3 regions of the Psychrobacillus sp. FSL H8-0484 genome follow, and region 1 is predicted to be linked to each of the others. Evidence: riboswitches for the same ligand, from Rfam matches in the RefSeq annotation. Region 1 holds a riboswitch; each other region holds the start of a gene.
What was found. Region 1 has a riboswitch for S-adenosylmethionine ahead of MHH81_RS04525 (methionine ABC transporter ATP-binding protein). Riboswitches for the same ligand answer to the same signal wherever they lie in the genome.

Region 1 (7,106 bases):
ACGAAAATCCTATACGCAAAGGACTCCACGTTTGTTACAATGATAGGAAAGATAGTTGCAAGCGAGGAGGATGCGTAAGGTGCAAGAATTATTAATCGAGTTGGCTAAAGGAATTGGACGGTTTTTCCTACATCCAGCAGTATATATTTCGCTTCTTTTCTCTGTATTAATTGGTTATGTTCGTGTGAAAAGAGAAAGAAAGCAATTTCGCGCAAGAATCTTATGGGGTTGGACAGAAACAAAGCATGTTTTGTTAGATGGTTACGTTTGGTCCATTATCTTATCGGTTATTAGTGTTGGAATTGGCTTTGTTGTACCAACTTCGTGGTTATTTATCTATAGTGTTTGGATGATTTTATTTGTTTTATTGTTCATGTATCAACTAGGTTCAGCAATTTACGCCATTGCTCTAGGCACCACTACTTTGTACGTGATGTATGCGTATAACTGGTCTTTTCAAGTATTTTCGTGGGAATTGACCGGTCTAAATATATTAAATGAAGCTATTGTCCCAATTGCCATTTTAGCAGGATTGTTATTGATTGTAGAAGGGGCCCTTATTCAAAAACACGGAGCTACTTATGCTTCACCTAAATTAGTGAAAACAGCAAGAGGCATCCAAGCGATGGAATATGTAACGAAGCGACTGTGGCTATTACCTGTCTTGTTAGTCATTCCTGGTGATGTTATAAGTGCGTATATTCCATTTTGGCCACAATTTCCAATAGGAGAGTCTTCGTTTTCTTTGATATTATTTCCATTTGTTATTGGGTTTCAACAAAAAAGTAGACGTACACTGGCAGTTCAGTTTTATAAACGTTACGGAAAAATGGTCTGGCAGTTGGGCATTATCGTAACTGTTGCAGCTGCAATTGGTTATGTAATGCCAATTATTAGTGCAGTTGTTATTCTGCTAGCTGTACTCGCGAGATTAGTAATTTCCTATATGGAATACAAAAAGGAAACGAGTGGCACATTCGCAGTGTCTCCTCAGCCGAATGGTGTTATGATAGCAGGAGTTCTAACCGATTCGCCCGCTGAAAAGATGGGTTTACAAATCGGAGAGCGTATTGTAAAAGTGAATGGACAAAAGGTGACGGACGAGCAAGAGCTTTACGAGGCAGTACAAATAAATGCAGCACATTGCAAATTGGAAGTACTGGATTCCAACGGAGAGCTTCGTTTGCGTCAGCATATTTTGTTTAGACATGATCATTACCGTTTAGGCTTGATCTTAATAAGATAGGAGAACATATGGAAACAATATCTTTATCAACACAAGTACTAATGGCCATCTTTGCTCCTGCACTGCTGGTCGTGTTATTTACACGTATTACGTTCAATCATTATGTTGCGTTAATATTGACAGTCGCATTGTTCGCAGCTTCGGTTTACGCGGGTTACACGCATCGATGGTGGATATATATTCTAGATGCGGCGTCCTTAACAGCAGGATTTTGGTATGCAACCAATATGAAAACTAATAATAAGAAGAAAAAATCCGCCTCTTAAAGAGAGCGGATTTTTCTTTGGAATGAAAGATGATAAGGCGAATAGCAATGGTGTGATCCTAATTGCAAGATAACCGTTACTCGCAAGTTAGGATTGCTTATTCGCAGCATTCAAGTGATTCCGGGCAACATTACTATGCGTATTCGCAAGAAAACCACTACTAACAAGTTCCATCCCCAGACTCACAAATTCATCCTCTAATTACTCACTCCACTTGTTTTCTTGCAAGTGAAGCCTCATACTCTTTTCGTATACTGTGAAGAAGCTGAGCGTCCGTCAGGATTCGATAACCTGTTGATGCTAAAGCTTTAGCTCCTTTAATCAGAGCTTCGTTTCCATCCTCTGATTTCGCTGCTTCACGGAATTCAATTGTATGCGCAATTAAATCGTCTGGTCCAATTTTAATGTGAGGGTGCGCAGTTGGCACAGCATAGCTAATGTTACCGGCATCGGTTGAACCTTTACCTTTTCGTTTTTCGGTATGCACAACTTCTCCGACAGCTTCTAATTCGGAATGGAGTACGTTATCCAATACCGTATTTAACACAAAGTCTTGCACTTCATTTTGGAAACGTTCGATTTTCACGTCTGCACCTGTTGCTAAAGCAGCTCCGTTTGCAATAGCTCGCACTTTTTCTGCAACTTCTTCTGTTTTCTTCCATGTCTCTGCGCGAATATAAAAACGTGCAGACGCAAAGTCAGGAATTATATTCGGTGCATCTCCACCATGTGTAATAATGCCGTGAATACGAACATCAGAAGGGAGTTGCTGACGAAGTGCATTGATTCCATTGAACAGTTGAATCACTGCATCTAATGCGTTAATCCCTTGTTCAGGCGAGCCAGATGCATGGGCAGCTTTTCCATAGAAATGAAAATCTAAAGGATCGACAGCAAGCGTTTCACTGGTCAATGAAGTTTTACCAGCTGGATGAATCATTAAGGCAACATCCACATCCTTTAAATAGCCATGTCTGACAAAACTACCTTTTGCACTTCCATTAGGTCCACCTTCCTCGGCAGGGGTACCAAGCACAACGACGCGTCCGCCTGTTTCAGAAATAGCTTCCGCTAATGCGATACCTGCTGCAACACTAGTAGTCCCAATAATGTTATGCCCACATGCATGGCCGATACCAGGTAGTGCGTCATATTCTGCTAGATAAGCAATGGTAGCTCCTTCTTTACCGCTATCTTTTACTGCGTAAAATGCAGTCTCGTGACCAGCAACTGCAGTTGTTACTTCAAATCCTGCATTCTTTAGTAATTCTACATGCTTCGCACTTGCATAGAATTCTTGATTTCCGATCTCTGGATTTGCATGAATATCTTGACTCGTTTGAATGTACAGCTCTCTCTTATCATCGATAGATTTTGATAGTAGTTCTCTGCGTTCTTTTACAATACTCATGATTGTTTTCCTCCTTTACTTTAATAGGTTTGAAAATGTTTCATCCAATTGTTCTTGCGTTAAAATGACTAAAGAAGAACCACCTTTTGTATCTTCTGATACAGCTTGTTTAATATCATCTTCTTGGTAAAGTTCAACAATGCGTTTAAATGTCTCATTGTCTTTATCTTCTGCCCGAGCTGCAATTAAGTTTACATAAGGGTAGATAGATTCGTTATCTCCAGCTTCCTTGAAAATAGGATCTTCACCAGGAGAGAAGCCTGCTTGACCAGCAACACCATTGTTAATAATAGCTGCAGTTACATCTGGTAATACACGAGGAGTTTGCTGAGCAACCATCGGAATAATTTCAAGGTTCAACGGATTTTCTGTAATTTGAGAAGGATCACCGGCTAGTCCGAAGTCATCTGCTAGTGTAATTAATTTTCCAGCTTCTAATAAACGAAGTGCACGTGCTTGGTTAGTTGGATCATCAGGAATAGCGATTTTATCGCCTTCTTTAATTTCTGAAATGTCTTTAATTTTTTCAGAATAAACACCTAATGGTGCAAACATTGTAGAACCAATTGGAACAAGATCGTTACCACTTTCTTTTACATATTGCGATAAGAACGAAAGATGTTGGAATGCATTTAAATCAATGTCCCCTTGTGCAAGTGCATTGTTCGGTAATGTGTAATCAGCAAACTCCACTAATTCAATTTCAATACCTTCTTTTGCAGCTTTTTCTTGAAGAATAGGCCATTGAATACCATCAGAACCATTCACACCAATTTTTACTTTTACTGTTTCTTTACCATCTGTAGTAGATGCCGAAGAACTGCCACACGCGGATAATACCAAAGCAGTAATAATTGCTAGTACGAATAAACTTAACTTTTTCATCAATAAATCTCTCCTTTAGGTTTAATTAACGTCTCATAAATTTTTTAGATAAGGTATTTCCTAGCCATTGTGCGAGCTGCACAAGAACGATTAATATGATAACCGTAACGAGCATGACACTACCGTCAAATCGCTGATATCCGTAAGTCATAGCGACATGACCTAAACCGCCACCACCGACTGTACCGGCAACCGCTGAGAAATCGATTAAACTAACTGTGATAAACGTTAGCCCTAAAATAAGTGGCCCAAGCGCTTCCGGAATTAATACAGTAAAAATGATGCGAAGGGGGCTAGCACCCATAGCTTGCGCAGCTTCGATTACCCCGGGATCAATACTTACTAAGTTGTTTTCCACTACTCGAGCGATTGAAAAACTTGCAACAATCGTCATAGGGAAGATAGCAGCTGTAGTACCGATTGTTGTACCAACAACTAATCTAGTTAACTGTGAAATAGCTACTAGGAAAATAATGAATGGAATAGGTCGAATAATATTAATTAAAATATTTAGCACTTGAAAAACAATTTTGTTTTCTAAAATATTTTTTTCTCTTGTGACAAATAGTAATAGACCAATAGTAATTCCAAGAATGGAACCGAATATGAGTGTAGCAATCACCATAATAATTGTTTCGCCAGTCGATTCTAAAATTCGTGGCCAAAATGTACTCCAATCAACTTTCATGGGGTGCCACCTCCTCCAAATTGACAATTGTCTTTAATTCTTCTAATGCGTTTTGTATAGCTTCTGTTTTACCCTCAAATGAGATAAGTAAATTTCCGAAGAGTTTTTCTTGTAGCTCTCGAATGGAACCATATACAATGTTGAAATGAACCTGATGCTTTTGAGTGACTTGGGAGAGCACGGCATTATTCGTAATTTCCCCTTTGAAAATAACTCGGTATAATTTTTTTCCGCCTTTTGAGCGCCAATCTTCTAAAATATTTTCAGAAGGTAAGTCTTGTTGTACGGATTGGATAAAACGCTGCGAAGTCGAATGCTGTGGATCTGTGAATACATCGAATACATCACCAGATTCGATAACTTCTCCGTTCTCCATTACAGCAACTTTGTGACAAATCGATTGGATAACATGCATTTCGTGCGTGATGAGCAAGATTGTTATGCCAAACTCTTTGTTTACTTTTTTTAGTAAGCGTAAAATATCTGCTGTTGTTTCAGGATCGAGTGCAGACGTCGCTTCATCACAAATAAGTACGTCTGGTGAAGTAGCTAATGCTCGTGCAATGCCGACACGTTGTTTTTGACCTCCAGATAATTGATCCGGATAATCTTTTGCTTTATCTGCTAAACCAACAAATTGTAACAGCTCTTCTACTCGTGTATTAATCACTTTTTTGGATAAACCAGCAAGCTTGAGTGGATACGCAATATTTCCTGCAACTGTACGGGAATTAAACAAGTTAAAGTTCTGAAAGATCATTCCAATGTTGCGGCGTCTCGTTCGTAAGTCTTTGGAAGATAGTGAGTTAACGTCAATGTCTTGGATTAATACGGACCCAGATGAGGGACGCTCGAGCATATTGACAAGTCGTAACAGTGTACTTTTTCCAGCTCCACTAAATCCGATAATGCCGAATATTTCTCCTTTGCTTACTTTTAGAGAAACATTCTTGACTGCATGCACCTCCCGTTTGCCAAGACGAAATGTCTTGGAAACATTTTTAAATTCAATCATGTGAAGACCTCCTGATAGTTCATCTATTCTTAACAGACAATGGTTTGCAGTCATCTACCTTTCTATCAAGAGAACAAAAAAAGCTTTCTTGATCTTATCTAAAGTTAGATAAGAAAAAGAAAGCTCTTCGAATATACGAAAAACCATCTCTTCTCATCTTTCAAGCGAAATTCGCTTGCAGGAATTGGCACAGTGTTCGAATTGAACCTGCTGCCGAAACGTCATAGGGCCTGCCCCTCGGTTTCTCTGGATAAGAAAGTGATGTGCTATTTAATTGTTGTAAGAATTGTTTTAAACTTTAAACATTTAAAACCTAGCCGTCAAGTATATTTTTAAAATAAAATAATTCTGAATTATTAAAACATAAAACTGTATAGAGCTAAAACTCCGATAGTACCTAGCACTACAACCATTACATTCTCGAAAATAAAAGCTAAAGAAAACGCAACAACTGTACCTATTATGCCAAATAGTAAATGACCTTCTTGCACATATAAAATAGCAGGAAATATTAATGCACCTAAAACTGCATAGGGAATATTTCGTAATACACCAGAAACGACTGGTGGTAATTCTTTACCCTCTAAGAAGGTGAGTGGAAAAGCTCGAGGGATATATGTAACAAGCGTCATTCCAATTAGTGTCCACCAATACCATGCACCCATTTACTTAAACTCCTTTCGGCAAACCGCGATCACGCCGTGCATAAATTATTTCGACAAAAATAGAAGATGCCAGTGTAGCGATTAAAATGGACCAACCTGTCGATAATAGATGTGACCAATAAAAAAATCCATTGACAGTTGCAGCGATTAACGCAAGCATGACAACTTTCCGATTTCCTCGCATAGAAGGGACAAGGAGACCAACGAACATAGCGTACAAAGCAATTGACATGGCCGCCTGTAAGAAAGCAGGGAGATTTGCTCCAATTACATGACCAATTGCAGTAAAAATAACCCAGCTACTATACGCGATCAATGCGACTCCAAATGCAAAGGAAGTAGCTATCTTTTCTTCCTTTTGCGTTGCAAGCACTGAAAATGATTCGTCCGTTATTCCAAAAGCATAGATTCCTTTAATCCATTTTTTCTCACTCTGCATCTTTTCATTAAGTGCAGCCGTCATTAAAAAGTGACGTATATTGACGACAAAAGTGTTTAAAACGATTAAAATAGGATCGACACCTTTTGATATTAGCGTTAAGGACATGTATTGGGCTGCTCCAGCATACACAAAAATACTCATGGCTGTAGCTTCTAGAATGGATAAACCAGATGTTTTAGCAAGTAAGCCAAATGTCAAAGCAACTGGAAAATAGCCAATTGCAATACTAACACCAGCCTTTAAACCTTGTCCAAATAATGAATTTTTCAATTAGAATTTAACCCCCTAAAAAACATAATGAACAAATTATACTATAAGAAAATAGTTTTATGTATACAATAATAGGGAATAGTATAAATATACATAGTAGTGGAGGAAAGCAACATGCCTGATTGGTTTTCATTGGAGACATTAACTAATTTAACGAATGAGTATCGTGCTCTCGGACCAATAATCGGTATCCTTCTGCCCTTCTTAGAGGCCTTTTT
Region 2 (7,106 bases), 820 kb from region 1:
CACGCTATTTAAATAATCTTCAATCGATCCAATAACAGACTCCACACAACCCTCTTCAAATGGAGAGATTAGATTCGCTTCTGCTACTAATTTTGTGAACGATTTAGAACCGCCTAGCTGGCAAAGGTGTAAATAATCTTTCCAAGCCGCTTCGTGATCTTCTCTTGAACGCTTCCAAAATTGGAATGCACAAATTTGTGCTAATGTATAATCGATATAATAGAATGGACTATTGTAGATATGTCCTTGACGTTGCCAAAAAGCACCCGCTTCTAAATAACTATTCCCATCATAATCACGGTGAGGTAAATAAATTTCCTCAATTTTTTTCCAAGCCGCTTTTCTTTCAATTGGTGTCATTTCTGGATTTTCATAAACAGTATGTTGGAATTCATCTACAGCTACACCATAAGGTAAGAATAACAAGCCACTACTTAAATGAGCGAATTTATATTTGTCTGTTTGCTCTTTAAAGAACAATTCCATCCAAGGCCAAGTGAAAAATTCCATACTCATCGAGTGAATTTCACAAGCCTCGTATGTTGGCCAAAGGTATTCTGGAATTCCAATATCACGGCTGGAGTATACTTGGAATGCGTGCCCTGCTTCGTGAGTCAACACATCGATATCACCAGAAGTTCCATTAAAATTAGAGAAAATGTATGGAGACTCATAGTTATCGATAAATGTACAATAACCACCTGACTCTTTTCCTTTTTTAGCAACTAGTTCCAATAAATCACGATCAATCATAAACTGGAAAAACTCAGCGGTTTCAGGAGATAACTCTTCGTACATTTTCTTTCCATTCTCTACAATCCACTCAGGTGACCCTTGTGGTGTAGCATTTCCAGACAAGAAATTAAGGGATTCATCATAATACTTCATATTATCAATCCCAATTCTCTTCGATTGGCGCTCATATAACTTAGTTGCAACAGGTACGATAAAGTCACGAACTTGATCACGGAATTTTTTCACCATCTCCGCATTATAATCGATTCGATTCATACGGATATAGCCTAGCTCCACAAAGTTTTTATATCCAAGCTTCGTAGCAATTTCATGACGTACCTTTACAAGCTGATCATAAATATCATCGAACTTCGCTTCATGCTCTTGGAAGAAACCGAATCTTGTTTCCATAGCTTTTATACGCACATCACGATCCGTCGATTCTCCGTATGGGCCAAGCTGTGCAAGTGTCAATGTTTCCCCGTTAAATTCCACTTGTGCAGAAGCAACAAGCTTCGAATAGTCAGAAGACAATTTATTTTCCTTTTGCAAAAGTGAAATCACTTCAGAAGAAAAGGCTTTGATTTGAAAATCAGCAAGATCAAATAATTGGTTGCCCCATTTGTCTTCTAATTCTTTTCTAAAAGGTGAATCAACAAGTGCTTTGTAATATTCCGTAACCAACTCTTCTATCTCTGGAAGTATTCCATCAAAATGATCACGTTCTTTTTGATAAAATTCATCATTCGTATCAATAGATGCACGAATGTAAACTAAATTAGATTGCGTCGAAAAATCATTGCGAAGTCCATTCAGTTCTTTAATTGTTGCACTTTGTTCTTCAACTGAAGAAGCTTGTTTAAACTTTGCCAATGCCTCACTAAACTTTACTTTGTCTTCTTCTAAATTTGGTCGTTTGTACTCATAATCTTGAAATGTAACCAAAGGTATTCTCCTCTCGATCGCTTCTTAGAATAAAAGCGTTTACAACTTAATTGTTTAATATTTTCAGATAAATTGCAACTATTAAACTTAATTTGATTTTTTATAGACTATATTATAAAATGTTTATAAATTAACAAACAAAGATTGGATGTGTTTATTGGTGGAGATTTCAGAATTGTTTTGGAATGCTGGTGATAATCAATTAAGGCAAGGTTACATGGAAGAAAAAGAAGTATTTGTTTGCCTATTATGTGGAGAACAGGTAGAGAAAGGGCTTATTTATCCTGAGAATAATGTGCTCTATGAAGCAGAACGTTATATGAAACGGCATATCGAAACGGAGCATGGATCTGTATTCCATTATCTAATCGGGTTAAATAAAAAATTAACTGGATTAACCGACCATCAAAATAGCCTCCTACGATTATTTTATGAAGGCAAAAACGATGCGGAAATACAATTAGAATTAAATATTGGAAGTGCATCAACCATTCGCAACCATCGCTTTGTATTGAAGGAAAAAGAGCGCCAAGCAAAAATATTCTTAACGATGATGGAATTGTTGAAGGAAAAAGATGACCATGCACCAACCTTTCTTCCACTTCATAAAAATGCAACGATGGTGGACGACCGTTACAATATAACAACCGAAGAGCAGCAAGAGGTTGAAAAGAAATTTTTCCCAGCAGGAATAGACGGGCCGCTAGTAAAATTTCCAAAGAAAGAAAAACAAAAGCTGGCTACACTTCGTGTCATCATCAAACGATTTGAACTAGAACGCATCTACAGCGAAAAAGAAATAAACGAAGTACTTAAAAATGTATATGCTGACTTCGTCACTTTAAGACGTTATCTAATCGAATACGGCTTTTTAGATAGGAAAGACGACGGCAGTGCGTACTGGGTGAAAAACTAAAGTAGAGGATTGGATAAAAAATGGAGCGAAAAAAGGAACTAAAACAAGAGTATAAAGAAATTAAAATAGAATGTGGCATCTATGTCATCACGAACAAACAAAACGGAAAAAAGTTTGTCGCTTCTACACGAAACTTCAAAACATTAAATGGCACCAAATTCACGTTAGAAACAGGAACGCATACTAATCGATTACTCCAAGAAGATTGGAAACAATTCGGTAAAGAAGCATTTGAAATCGAGCAAATAGAAGTATATAAAGCATCTAAAAATCATTCCACGTCTGAAAAGAAAGAACTAGAAAAGCTATTGGACAAATGGATGGAACAATTACAGCCATATGGGGATAAGGGATACCATACGAAGAAAATTTGAAATAGAAAGGCTTCCGAGGAATTGGAAGCCTTTTTTAAATGAATTAATAAAGTACTATTTACAGGTTGAAATATCATCCTTTGCTAGATAAATTGCGTCCGAACAAGAGCAATCTAGGTTGATCCGAGAGCAATTACACTCTTACGAGAGCTCACCATGTCTATGCGAGAGCCCGCGTGTACAAACGAGAGCGGTCTCGACGGAAATGAACACGACAAAAAATGACCCTAAACGTACACATTCGGAGTCATTTCCCTACAATATAGGTTTTCAGTAATGCAGCGCGTTCACGTAAACGCGACTTCATTTCGCTAATTTTTGGTGTCTTAGCTGCTACAACATCTGCGTCCCAATCGATCTCTTCTGCAAGAATTTTCGCACGTTGTAAATGGTAGTCACTTGTAATAATCGTTACGGATTCTACGTTTTTCGGAAGGAGCTTTTGAGAAAATAGCAAATTCTCATAAGTAGAAGTAGATTGATCCTCTACGATAAGTCTATCTTCCGCTATTCCGTGCTCCAATAGAAAAGCTTTCATGACCGCAGCTTCTTCGATGTCTTCGTCCGGTCCTTGTCCACCAGACAATACAAGCTTCACATGCGGATTTTCTGTAGCATAAGTTAGTGCAGATTCCAATCTATAACGTAACGCGAGGGAAGGGATATTGCCTACCTTCACTTTGGCACCAAAAACGATGGCGTATTCATTCGAGCCATCTGCTTTAGGTTCCAGTCCATCATTGATCCATTTACTAGTAAGCATCCACATACCGATTCCGCTAGAAGCAATCACTAATAAAGGTATAAGCACAATCCACCTCTTCTTTTTGTTTATGCAAATCACCCATTTCATTTACATGGAAGTCTTCTTTTTCCTTAGAAATGCAGATATCCTTGGCTCTTCTTTCCTAGCTAAGCGTTGGAAGTTTTCGATATGCAAAATAGACGCCATGAATAATAAAAGTGCAGCAATTGCAATTGGTGCAACTCCATCTGCAGTCCAAATAGAAGCACCCACAAATACAAAGTAAAATACAAATACACCAATTAATAAATAATCTGTTAAAAAAGTAGCACCAATTAATAATAAAAGACCGATTAGCCCAATAGGCCAATGAATAGCCAGAAGCACACCAATAATGGATGCAGTCCCTTTTCCACCTTTAAAACGAGTGTAAATAGGGAAGTTATGTCCTAAAATGACTGCGGCACCAGCTAGATAAAGCAATAAATCCAACTCGATAATTGAAAAAGTAGCAAATTGCTCTGTAAAAAAGCGGACACCGATAATAACGAACACACCTTTTAAAATATCGATTGCTGCAACTAACATCCCGTACTTCATTCCAAGAACAATTGCTGCATTGGAGGCACCAGAGTTTTTTAAGCCTTCTTTTTTAATATTCACTCCACTAAAAAATTGGGCTACCTTTGAACCATGCATAGCTCCAATTAAATAGCTAATTACTATGATGCTAATACTCCAAATTACCATCGTATGTCACTCCCCAAAAAGTATTCCACTATATTAAACGTATCAAGTACAAAGAAGTTTCAGAATTTTTGTGAAAAACACTTGACGAACAGATAAATAGAATCATATACTGTGTAACAAGATGGAAAAATAATCTAATACTCTTATCAAGAGTGGCGGAGGGACTAGGCCCTACGATGCCCGGCAACCAACAAGTTCTAAACTTGGAAAGGTGCTACATCCTACAAATTCAGGTTACGAATTTGGAAGATAAGAGGAGGAACATGCGAAATCGCACCCCTCTTCTAAATTGAAGAGGGGTTTTTGTTTGTTCTCAATCCTCTCCCGTCTCCGAAGTATCCATCTAAACTACTTTCTAGGAGGAATTCAAATGACAAATCTTCAACCAGAAACACTTCTTTTACACGGTGGTCAACAACCAGATCCAGTAACAGGTTCACGAGCAGTTCCAATTCACAAAACGACTTCTTTTGTATTTCGTGACACAGAGCATGCACAAAATTTATTTGCTTTAAAAGAATTTGGTAATATTTACTCTCGTATTACAAATCCTACTGTAGATGTTTTTGAACAGCGAATTGCTCTACTAGAAGGTGGAACAGCAGCAGTTGCCCTTTCTTCTGGAATGGCAGCAATTGCATTTTCTATTTTGAATATTGCGGGAGCAGGAGACGAAATCATTGCAGCGGAAAACTTGTACGGTGGTACCTTTAATTTATTTGCACATACATTGCCACGCTATGGAATTACAGTTAAATTTGTAGATTCCACAGACCCAGAAAATTTCCGAGCAGCAGTTACAGAAAAAACAAAAGGATTTTTCGCTGAGATTATTGGTAACCCAAGTTTGAACGTGTTAGATGTTCAAAAAGTGGCAGCGATTGCAAATGAAGTAGGAGTTCCTCTTTTAGTAGATAATACATTCGCAACACCATATGGCTCGAATCCGATTAAACACGGTGCTCATGTAGTCATCCACTCTGCGACGAAATGGATTGGTGGTCACGGTACAACAATCGGAGGAGTAGTAGTAGACGGAGGAAACTTTAATTGGGATTCAGAGAAGTTCCCTGGATTCACAGAACCAGACGTAACCTATCACGGCTTGCGATATGGCATTGATGTGCCTACCGTAGCATTTGCGATTAAACTACGCGTTCAATTGCTTCGTGATTTTGGTCCATCCTTAAGCCCAGATGCAGCATTTTCTTTCCTTCAAGGGTTAGAAACACTTCATTTACGCGTTCCTAAGCACAATGAAAACGCTCAAAAAATTGCAGATTATTTATCCAATCACGAGGGTGTTGAATGGGTTAACTACTTAGGATTAGAAGAGCATCCATCTTATGAACTGGCACAAAAGTATTTATACAATGGCTTTGGTTCGATTCTTACATTTGGGGTAAAGGGTGGAAAAGAAGCTGGCCGACATATTATCGATAACATTGAAATTTGGTCGCATGTAGCAAACGTAGGTGATGCAAAATCGTTAATTATTCACCCTGCATCTACCACACACCAACAATTAACTCCTGAAGACTTAGTAAGATCAGGTGTTACAGAGGACTTAATTCGCTTGTCTGTAGGGTTAGAAGCAGTGGAAGACTTGCAAAACGCACTAGATAAAGTACTCGTAGGGAAAACAAATGTCCTCTCTAGATAGAATTTTGTTGTTAGTTGAGAGAAAATAGTCTACAATATGTAAAATAGTCAATCAATGTTCGGTTGGTGTTTTATTAGAATATGAATATTTGAACTCAATTGTGCAGATTCATTTGGAGGAGAAAGTATGGCAAAAATAAAAGCGGCAATCTTAGGTTTTGGAACAGTTGGCCAAGGGATTTATCATATTGTGAATGAAAAAAGAGAAGACTTAAAAAAATCGTTAGGATTGGATATTGAAATTAGTGCCATTCTTATTAATAATTTATCGAAAGATAGACCAGAAACGCCTGGAGTACTTGTGACAGATAATTTCGAGGATATTATGAATATCCCTGGCCTTCAAGTTGTCTTTGAAGCTATAGTCAATGAAGAACCAGCGTATAGCTATTTATGTAGAGCGATTGACAAAGGGTGTCACGTTATTACGGCAAATAAAGTGATGTTTTCTAAATATAGTATCCCCCTACAAGAACGCTCAAAATCACGTGGTGTCTATGTCGGGTTTGAAGCGACTACTGCAGGTGGGGTTCCGGTTATTAAAACACTGAAAAATTTACTTCAAGTGAATTCGGTGAAGAAGATTCAAGGGATTTTAAATGGGACTTCGAACTATATTCTAACGCAAATGCGTTTAGATGAATGCCAGTTTGGCGATGCCCTAACGGAAGCACAGGCCCTTGGTTATGCAGAAGCAGATCCGTATAACGACATTTCTGGTCAAGATGCATTCCGAAAGCTAATGATTTTAAGTGCACTTGCTTTTGGTAAGCAACCAAACTGGAAGGACGTAAGAGTTGTTGGAATTGATGGGATTTCTTTAGAAGATGTTAGAAAAGCGAAAAAAGAAGGGCTTCGTTATCGTCATGTTGCAGAAATTGAACAAGATGACAATGGGGAACTTTACGCATCAGTAGGTCCACAACTTGTAGGTCCGGATCATCCTTTATTCGCAATTGAGGGAGTAAACAACGCTGTT
Region 3 (7,106 bases), 2.6 Mb from region 1:
CACGGGGAAGTGCGAGTGGACGGGGTGTTTCAGAAGTATTCCTTTCCGTTTGAGTACGTGGTGTTGCATGATGTAAGTTTAGAATCGTATGGAAAGTTTCAGATCGATTCAGTATTTGTTACGCAGTACTATGCGGTTATTTTAGAGAGTAAAAATATAGGTGGAAGATTGCGTTTTAAGCAAAATCCTTTGCAACTAGAACGAGAAAATGATGAGGGGAAAGTGGATGTGTTTGAAAGTCCAGAGGGACAAATTGAGCGCAATATATATTTGCTCGATGACTGGTTGCAAGTACGCGGAGTGAGGATTCCTATTTATGGTGTGATCGTATTGACGAACTCGAAGGTATTGGTAGTGGAGTCATCTGTGAAATATCCTACGATACTTCATCAAACGATTCCTGTGTTTCTGAGGAATATTACTCGAGAGAAAGTGTGTTTAGAGGTGGATGAAATGCATGAGTTAGCAGCGAAAATGGTGGCGAGCCATCAATCGTATTTTCCTTATCCCATGTGTGATCGATGGGGCATCCATCCGAATGATTTGCTGACTGGGGTTTGTTGTGAGAAGTGTGAAAAGTTCGGAATGGTGAAAAGGAAAAATGGCTGGAACTGTTTGAGGTGTGGTTATGTGGATCGACTCGCTCACGAGAAGGCGATTTGGGAGTGGTTTGTATTAGTTGGGGAGAGTATTAATAATCGGCAGTGTCGATATTTCTTAAAGTTGGAATCTTTCCAATCCGTTTCACGTATATTGAATTCAATGGAGCTTATGAGAGAGGGAACAGCAAAAAGAAATACAATTTATAAGTGGAATTGGGACTTAAATAGGTGAATCGGATAATAAAGTAGGATTATCGGATAATAAACGATCATAATCGGATGATTACCCATGAAAATTGGATAATAAATAAAAAGAATCGGATAATAACCAATTACAATCGGATAATCTTCTCATCTCAAATCAGAATATCTAGAAAATTCTAAACACATCTTGACGCTATAGTTGAATAAAGGTAGTATAATCCTAATATTAAAAAACTGAATAGTGAATTCTTATCAAGAGAAGCTGAGGGACTGGCCCTTTGAAGCTTCAGCAACCAGCCGAAAGGTCAGGTGCTAAATCCAGCAGACATATTATGGTCTGAAAGATGAGAAGGTACGAATATTGCATACTCGTAAAGCCTTCTTTTTCATAGAAGGCTTTTTTTGTATTTTAGAGAGGATGAGAGCGAATGGGATTGTTAGAGAAATTGCAAAGAAATATGTTAACTGCAGACGGTGCAATGGGGACACTGCTTTATTCATACGGAATTGATTATTGTAATGAAGAATTAAACATACAGAAACCTGAGATTGTAGAGAAGATTCATCAAGACTATATTGCTGCAGGAGCAGATATTATCCAAACGAATACATATGGAGCAAATGCGATTAAGTTGGCGCGATACGGGTTAGAGCATCAAGTGAAAGAAATCAATGAAGCGGCGATGCAAATTGCGAAGAGAGCAGCTGCACCAGGAGGACAATTTGTGCTTGGGACGATCGGTGGCATCCGAGGAATACGTAAGAGTGATGCTTCCATCAGTGAAATTATTGCAACGCTTGACCAGCAAGCAACTCAACTTTTATCGGGAAATCCAGATGGTTTACTGTTAGAGACGTACTATGATTTGGAGGAGCTAACTACCACTGTGACTCATTTGCGCAAGATGACGGATACGCCAATCATTGCCCAAGTATCGATGCATGAGCCAGGTATCTTGCAAAATGGCTTATCGCTAAATGAAGCCTTGCATCAGCTAGCAGCAATTGGGGCCGACATTGTAGGAGTCAATTGCCGATTAGGACCTCATCATACAATCCAAGCGTTTGAAGGGGTCACACTCCCTGAAAAAGCGTTTCTTTCAGCTTATCCAAATGCGAGTCTGCTCGATATAGAGGATGGACGTATTGTATATGAATCCGAAGCAGATTATTTTGGTAAAGCAGCATTATACCTAAGGGAAGCAGGTGTCCGGTTAATCGGTGGATGCTGTGGAACGACACCTAAACATATAGAAGCGGTGAAAAAAAGAATCGGTAATTTACCTCCGATTACAAATAAAATAGTAAAGCCGAAAACAGCCATTATTATTCAAGAAGCAGAGCCAACAATCAATCAGCCACTCCATGAAAAAGCGAAGACGGAAAGAACGATTATTGTTGAATTGGATACGCCACGACATTTGGATACATCTACTTTCATGGAAGGGGCTGATAAGCTTTATGCCGCTGGAATTGACGCAGTCACGATGGCAGATAATTCACTAGCTTCTCCGCGAATTAGCAATATGGCAATGGGATCCATGCTAAAGCTGCAAAATAATATTCGTCCACTTGCACATATTACTTGTCGTGATCGCAACTTGATTGGCTTGCAATCACATTTAATGGGGCTTGATGCACTTGGCATCCATGACATACTGGCTGTAACTGGCGATCCAACAAAAATTGGAGATTTCCCAGGTGCAACAAGTGTTTATGATGTCTCCAGCTTAGAGTTGCTTCAATTAATTAAACAGCTAAATGAAGGTATTTCATTCTCGGGAAAATCGCTTCGAAAAAAAGCAAACTTCTCCGTTGCAGCAGCTTTCAATCCAAATGTTCGCGTACTCGATCGTGCTATCAAGCGACTAGAGAAAAAAATAGAATGTGGAGCAGATTATTTCATCACGCAGCCTGTTTATACAAAAGAGAAATTGCATGAAATATATGAAGCAACCAAACATCTATCTACACCTATTTTCATTGGCATTATGCCGCTCACGAATAGCCGTAATTCGGAGTTCTTGCATAATGAAGTACCTGGTATAAAATTATCAGACGAAGTGCTGGAACGTATGCGCTTATGTGGCGAAGATAGAGAGCGCGCGACTGCGGAGGGTATACAAATTGCGAAAGAACTAATCGATACTGCTGCAGAATTATTTAACGGTATTTACATTATTACGCCGTTTTTCCGATACGATATGTCACTGGAATTGATTCGCTATATTAAAGAGTTTGATGAAAAGAAAGCGAGAGAAAACAGCTATGTCCAAACATCTAATTGAGCAGCAGCTACAAAATAGAATACTTATCATCGATGGTGCGATGGGTACGATGATTCAAAATGCCAACCTTTCCCCAGAAGATTTCGGTGGAGAAGAATACGACGGTTGTAATGAATATTTGAACATTATAAATCCAAATGTTATTGAACAAATTCATCGAGAATACTTAGAAGCTGGTGCTGATATCATCTGTACAAATACATTTGGTGGAACTCCAGTTGTGTTGAATGAATACAATCTTGGGGATCAAGCACATGATATTAACTTTCGCGCAGCGCAGCTTGCGAAGAAATGTACGGAAGAACTTTCTACACCAGAATGGCCGCGTTTTGTAGCTGGAGCAATTGGACCAACGACGAAAACATTGTCAGTCACTGGTGGAATTACGTTTGATGAATTAACGCATGACTTTTACGTACAAGCAAAAGCTTTAGTCGAAGGTGGATCCGATGTTATCTTACTAGAAACGAGTCAGGATATGCTGAATGTGAAAGCTGCTACAATCGGAATAAAACAGGCATTTGAAGAAACAGAAATAGAACTTCCTATTATGATTTCGGGCACAATCGAACCAATGGGAACGACGCTCGCTGGTCAAAGCATCGAAGCCTTCTACATTTCCATTGAGCATATCAAGCCACTTTCTGTTGGATTGAACTGTGCAACTGGACCTGAATTTATGACGGATCATATTCGTACCCTTTCCGAGCTTTCAAAAGGATATGTAAGCTGTTATCCGAATGCAGGGTTACCTGACGAAGAAGGGCATTATCATGAGTCACCAGAATCGCTCTCTAAAAAACTAAGAGGCTTTGCAGAAAAAGGTTGGCTAAATGTAGTCGGTGGATGCTGTGGAACAACTCCTGCACATATCCAAGCAGTTCGCGAAGCAGTGAAAGACCTTGCACCACGTAAACGAGCGGAAGCAGGTCATGGCCATGTTGTGTCTGGAATTGAACCCCTTCAATATGATGAATCGATGCGTCCTTTATTTATTGGAGAACGTACCAATGTTATTGGGTCTAGGAAGTTTAAACGATTGATTGTAGATGGGAAATTTGAAGAAGCTTCTGAAATTGCGCGTGCCCAAGTAAAAGGTGGGGCACATGTAATTGATATTTGTCTTGCAAACCCAGACCGAGATGAGCTGGAGGATATGACACATTTCATGAAAGAAGTCGTAAAAAAAGTGAAAGTGCCACTTGTCATTGATTCGACGGATGAAAATGTTATTGAAGAAGCATTGAAATATTCACAAGGAAAAACAATTATCAACTCGATTAATTTAGAGGACGGAGAAGAACGATTCGACGCGGTTATGCCACTTGTGAAAAAGTATGGAGCAGCAGTTGTAGTCGGAACGATTGATGAAGTTGGAATGGCTGTTACACGTGAGCGCAAGCTCGAAATTGCTGAACGTTCGTATGATTTGCTTGTAAACAAATGGGGACTTGCGCCAGAAGATATTATTTTTGATCCATTAGTATTTCCAGTAGGTACGGGGGATCAACAATACATTGGTTCGGCAGTAGAAACGATTGAAGGTATTCGATTAATAAAAGAAAAGATGCCACGTACCTTAACGATTCTTGGTGTAAGTAATGTATCATTTGGACTTCCTCCAGTAGGGCGTGAAGTATTAAATGCTGTTTACCTATACCACTGTACACAAGCAGGACTTGATTATGCGATTGTGAATACAGAGAAGTTGGAACGATTTGCGTCTATTCCGCAACAAGAAGTGGAAATGGCGAATGAGCTTTTATTCACAACGACGGACCAAACACTTGCTGATTTTACAGACTTTTACCGAGATAAAAAGAAAGAAAAGACAGAAGATGATATTCCAAAAACTGTTCCTGAGCGTCTTGCTTATTATATTATCGAAGGAACAAAAGAGGGGCTGATTCCTGATTTGGAAGCTGCACTTCAAATGTATGAAACTCCACTGGAAGTCATTAATGGACCATTAATGGAAGGGATGTCCGAAGTCGGGCGTCTATTTAATGGCAATCAACTAATTGTTGCAGAAGTACTCCAAAGTGCGGGTGTCATGAAAGCATCTGTTGCCCATTTAGAGCAATATATGGAGAAAAAAGAAGATGACTCTGGTAAAGGGAAAATCGTGCTTGCAACTGTAAAAGGCGATGTACATGATATCGGGAAAAATTTGGTGGATATCATTTTAAGTAACAACGGATATAAAGTGATTGACGTTGGAATTAAAGTAACGCCTGCTACGCTAATCGAAGTAATTCGGAAAGAAAAGCCTGATATCATAGGCTTGTCCGGATTGCTCGTTAAATCGGCGCAGCAAATGGTTATTACAGCACAGGATTTTAAAGAAGCGGGCATTGACGTTCCGATTCTTGTAGGGGGAGCGGCTCTTTCTAGAAGATTTACTGAAACTAAAATTTCTGCGGAATATGATGGTCCAGTGCTGTATGCAAAAGATGCGATGCAAGGACTTGATCTTGCAAATCGTTTGCAAGATGAGGAAGATAAAGTGGTTTTATTACAGGAACTCGATGTACAGCAAGAAAAACGAAAAGTGGCAGAGGCTAATCGTGCTTCCAAACAAGCGGTTGCAGTTTTAGAGAAACCAGTGAAAACTGTCCGAGAGGATGTCCAGGTTTACCAACCGAAGGATCTTCGTCGACATGTGCAGAAAGATTATTCAGTTGCTCATCTTCATCCGTATGTAAATATGCGAACACTAATCGGGCATCATTTAGGGTTAAAAGGGTACAGTGAGAAGTTATTAGATGAAGGGGATGATCGTGCAACAGAACTTCATGAACTAGTAACAGGATTCTTAACTTCAGGTATTTTAAAACCACGAGGAATGTATCAATTTTTCCCGGCACAATCGGATGGAGACGATGTAATTATTTATGATCCGGCAGATTCTAAAGCTGAAATTGAGCGTTTCACATTTCCGCGCCAATCAGCAGCACCTTTCCTATGCCTTGCTGATTACTTGAAGTCCGTGGCAAGTGGTGAAATGGACTACGTTGCATTTATGCAAGTAACAGCGGGTCATGGCGTTCGTGCCGAAGCAACTAAACTAAAAGAACAAGGAAAGTTTTTAGAAAGTCATGCATTACAGGCTACTGCCTTAGAAGTGGCAGAAGGATATGCGGAACGAATTCACCAAGAGATTCGAGATCAGTGGGGCTTCCCTGACGCAACAGACTTTACGATGAGAGAACGTTTCGCAGCCAAATATCAAGGGCAACGATTCTCCTTTGGATACCCAGCTTGTCCAAATCTAGAGGACCAAACAAAACTATTTGGCTTGTTAAGACCGGAAGATATTGGCGTACAGTTAACAGAAGGATTCATGATGGAACCAGAAGCATCTGTTTCAGCAATCGTTTTCGCTCATCCAGATGCGAGATATTTTGTAGTGGATTAATTGTAATTAGCCATCCTTGTTTTCCGCTATAGGCGGACGCTTTCCGCGGGGGGAGCGATAAGCCATCACCGCCGCTCACGCGTCGTTTGTGATGGCTAATCTGTCTCACTCATCCCGCGCGCCGCCTGCCGCTTCAATCAACAGACTCATACTAGTAACCAGAGCATATAACAGAAAAATAGTTAGCATCCAATTTATTTAGCAGCGAAAGAGCTCCCGAAATTACATCTTCGGGAGCTTTTATTATAAGTAGGATAGAATTAATTCTATCATTATCCAGAATAGTACTACCATGTTGCCTAAAGTTGCAGGAGGGTGACGGAAAGATAAAGCCACAAGATTACCGAAAAAGGAGAGGAGGATCGCGACGCTAGTTACGATCCTCCTCTCCTAAAAATCGTGCGGTAATGGTGTAGCTAGAGTCTTACTCCAAAGCAATCCGGAAACGTCTGGGAACAGGTTTTGCTTTTAAGTGCGCGAATAGCGTTTTTCTTAGGTTACATATTCTTATTTAAAATTCTAAATATCTTTAAAGCAATTTGGATTCTAAGCAATTCTTCTGAGTTTTTTAAGTCCGTATTTAATATTTCCTTA

Region 2: linked by a shared signal. The riboswitch ahead of MHH81_RS00920 (O-acetylhomoserine aminocarboxypropyltransferase/cysteine synthase family protein) and the one ahead of MHH81_RS04525 (methionine ABC transporter ATP-binding protein) in region 1 are both predicted to bind S-adenosylmethionine.
Region 3: linked by a shared signal. The riboswitch ahead of MHH81_RS17455 (bifunctional homocysteine S-methyltransferase/methylenetetrahydrofolate reductase) and the one ahead of MHH81_RS04525 (methionine ABC transporter ATP-binding protein) in region 1 are both predicted to bind S-adenosylmethionine.

Annotation. Positions count from the first base shown of each region.
Region 1 covers NZ_JBBOSZ010000001.1:992,400-999,505, forward strand. The annotation lists gene MHH81_RS04500 (PDZ domain-containing protein) at 80-1,246, shown strand; gene MHH81_RS04505 (CsbA family protein) at 1,255-1,512, shown strand; gene MHH81_RS04510 (M20 family metallopeptidase) at 1,718-2,923, opposite strand; gene MHH81_RS04515 (MetQ/NlpA family ABC transporter substrate-binding protein) at 2,939-3,808, opposite strand; gene MHH81_RS04520 (methionine ABC transporter permease) at 3,834-4,496, opposite strand; gene MHH81_RS04525 (methionine ABC transporter ATP-binding protein) at 4,486-5,511, opposite strand; SAM riboswitch class I at 5,662-5,768, opposite strand; gene MHH81_RS04530 (AzlD domain-containing protein) at 5,868-6,176, opposite strand; gene MHH81_RS04535 (AzlC family ABC transporter permease) at 6,181-6,888, opposite strand; gene MHH81_RS04540 (TVP38/TMEM64 family protein) at 7,003-7,106, shown strand, end outside.
Region 2 covers NZ_JBBOSZ010000001.1:171,214-178,319, forward strand. The annotation lists gene MHH81_RS00895 (M3 family oligoendopeptidase) at 1-1,680, opposite strand, end outside; gene MHH81_RS00900 (DUF2087 domain-containing protein) at 1,841-2,596, shown strand; gene MHH81_RS00905 (GIY-YIG nuclease family protein) at 2,617-2,970, shown strand; gene MHH81_RS00910 (YdcF family protein) at 3,218-3,781, opposite strand; gene MHH81_RS00915 (glycerol-3-phosphate acyltransferase) at 3,824-4,465, opposite strand; SAM riboswitch class I at 4,606-4,721, shown strand; gene MHH81_RS00920 (O-acetylhomoserine aminocarboxypropyltransferase/cysteine synthase family protein) at 4,836-6,128, shown strand; gene MHH81_RS00925 (homoserine dehydrogenase) at 6,255-7,106, shown strand, end outside.
Region 3 covers NZ_JBBOSZ010000001.1:3,562,657-3,569,762, reverse strand. The annotation lists gene MHH81_RS17460 (nuclease-related domain-containing protein) at 1-834, shown strand, start outside; SAM riboswitch class I at 1,053-1,157, shown strand; gene MHH81_RS17455 (bifunctional homocysteine S-methyltransferase/methylenetetrahydrofolate reductase) at 1,235-3,094, shown strand; gene metH (methionine synthase) at 3,075-6,512, shown strand; gene MHH81_RS17445 (PucR family transcriptional regulator) at 7,010-7,106, opposite strand, start outside.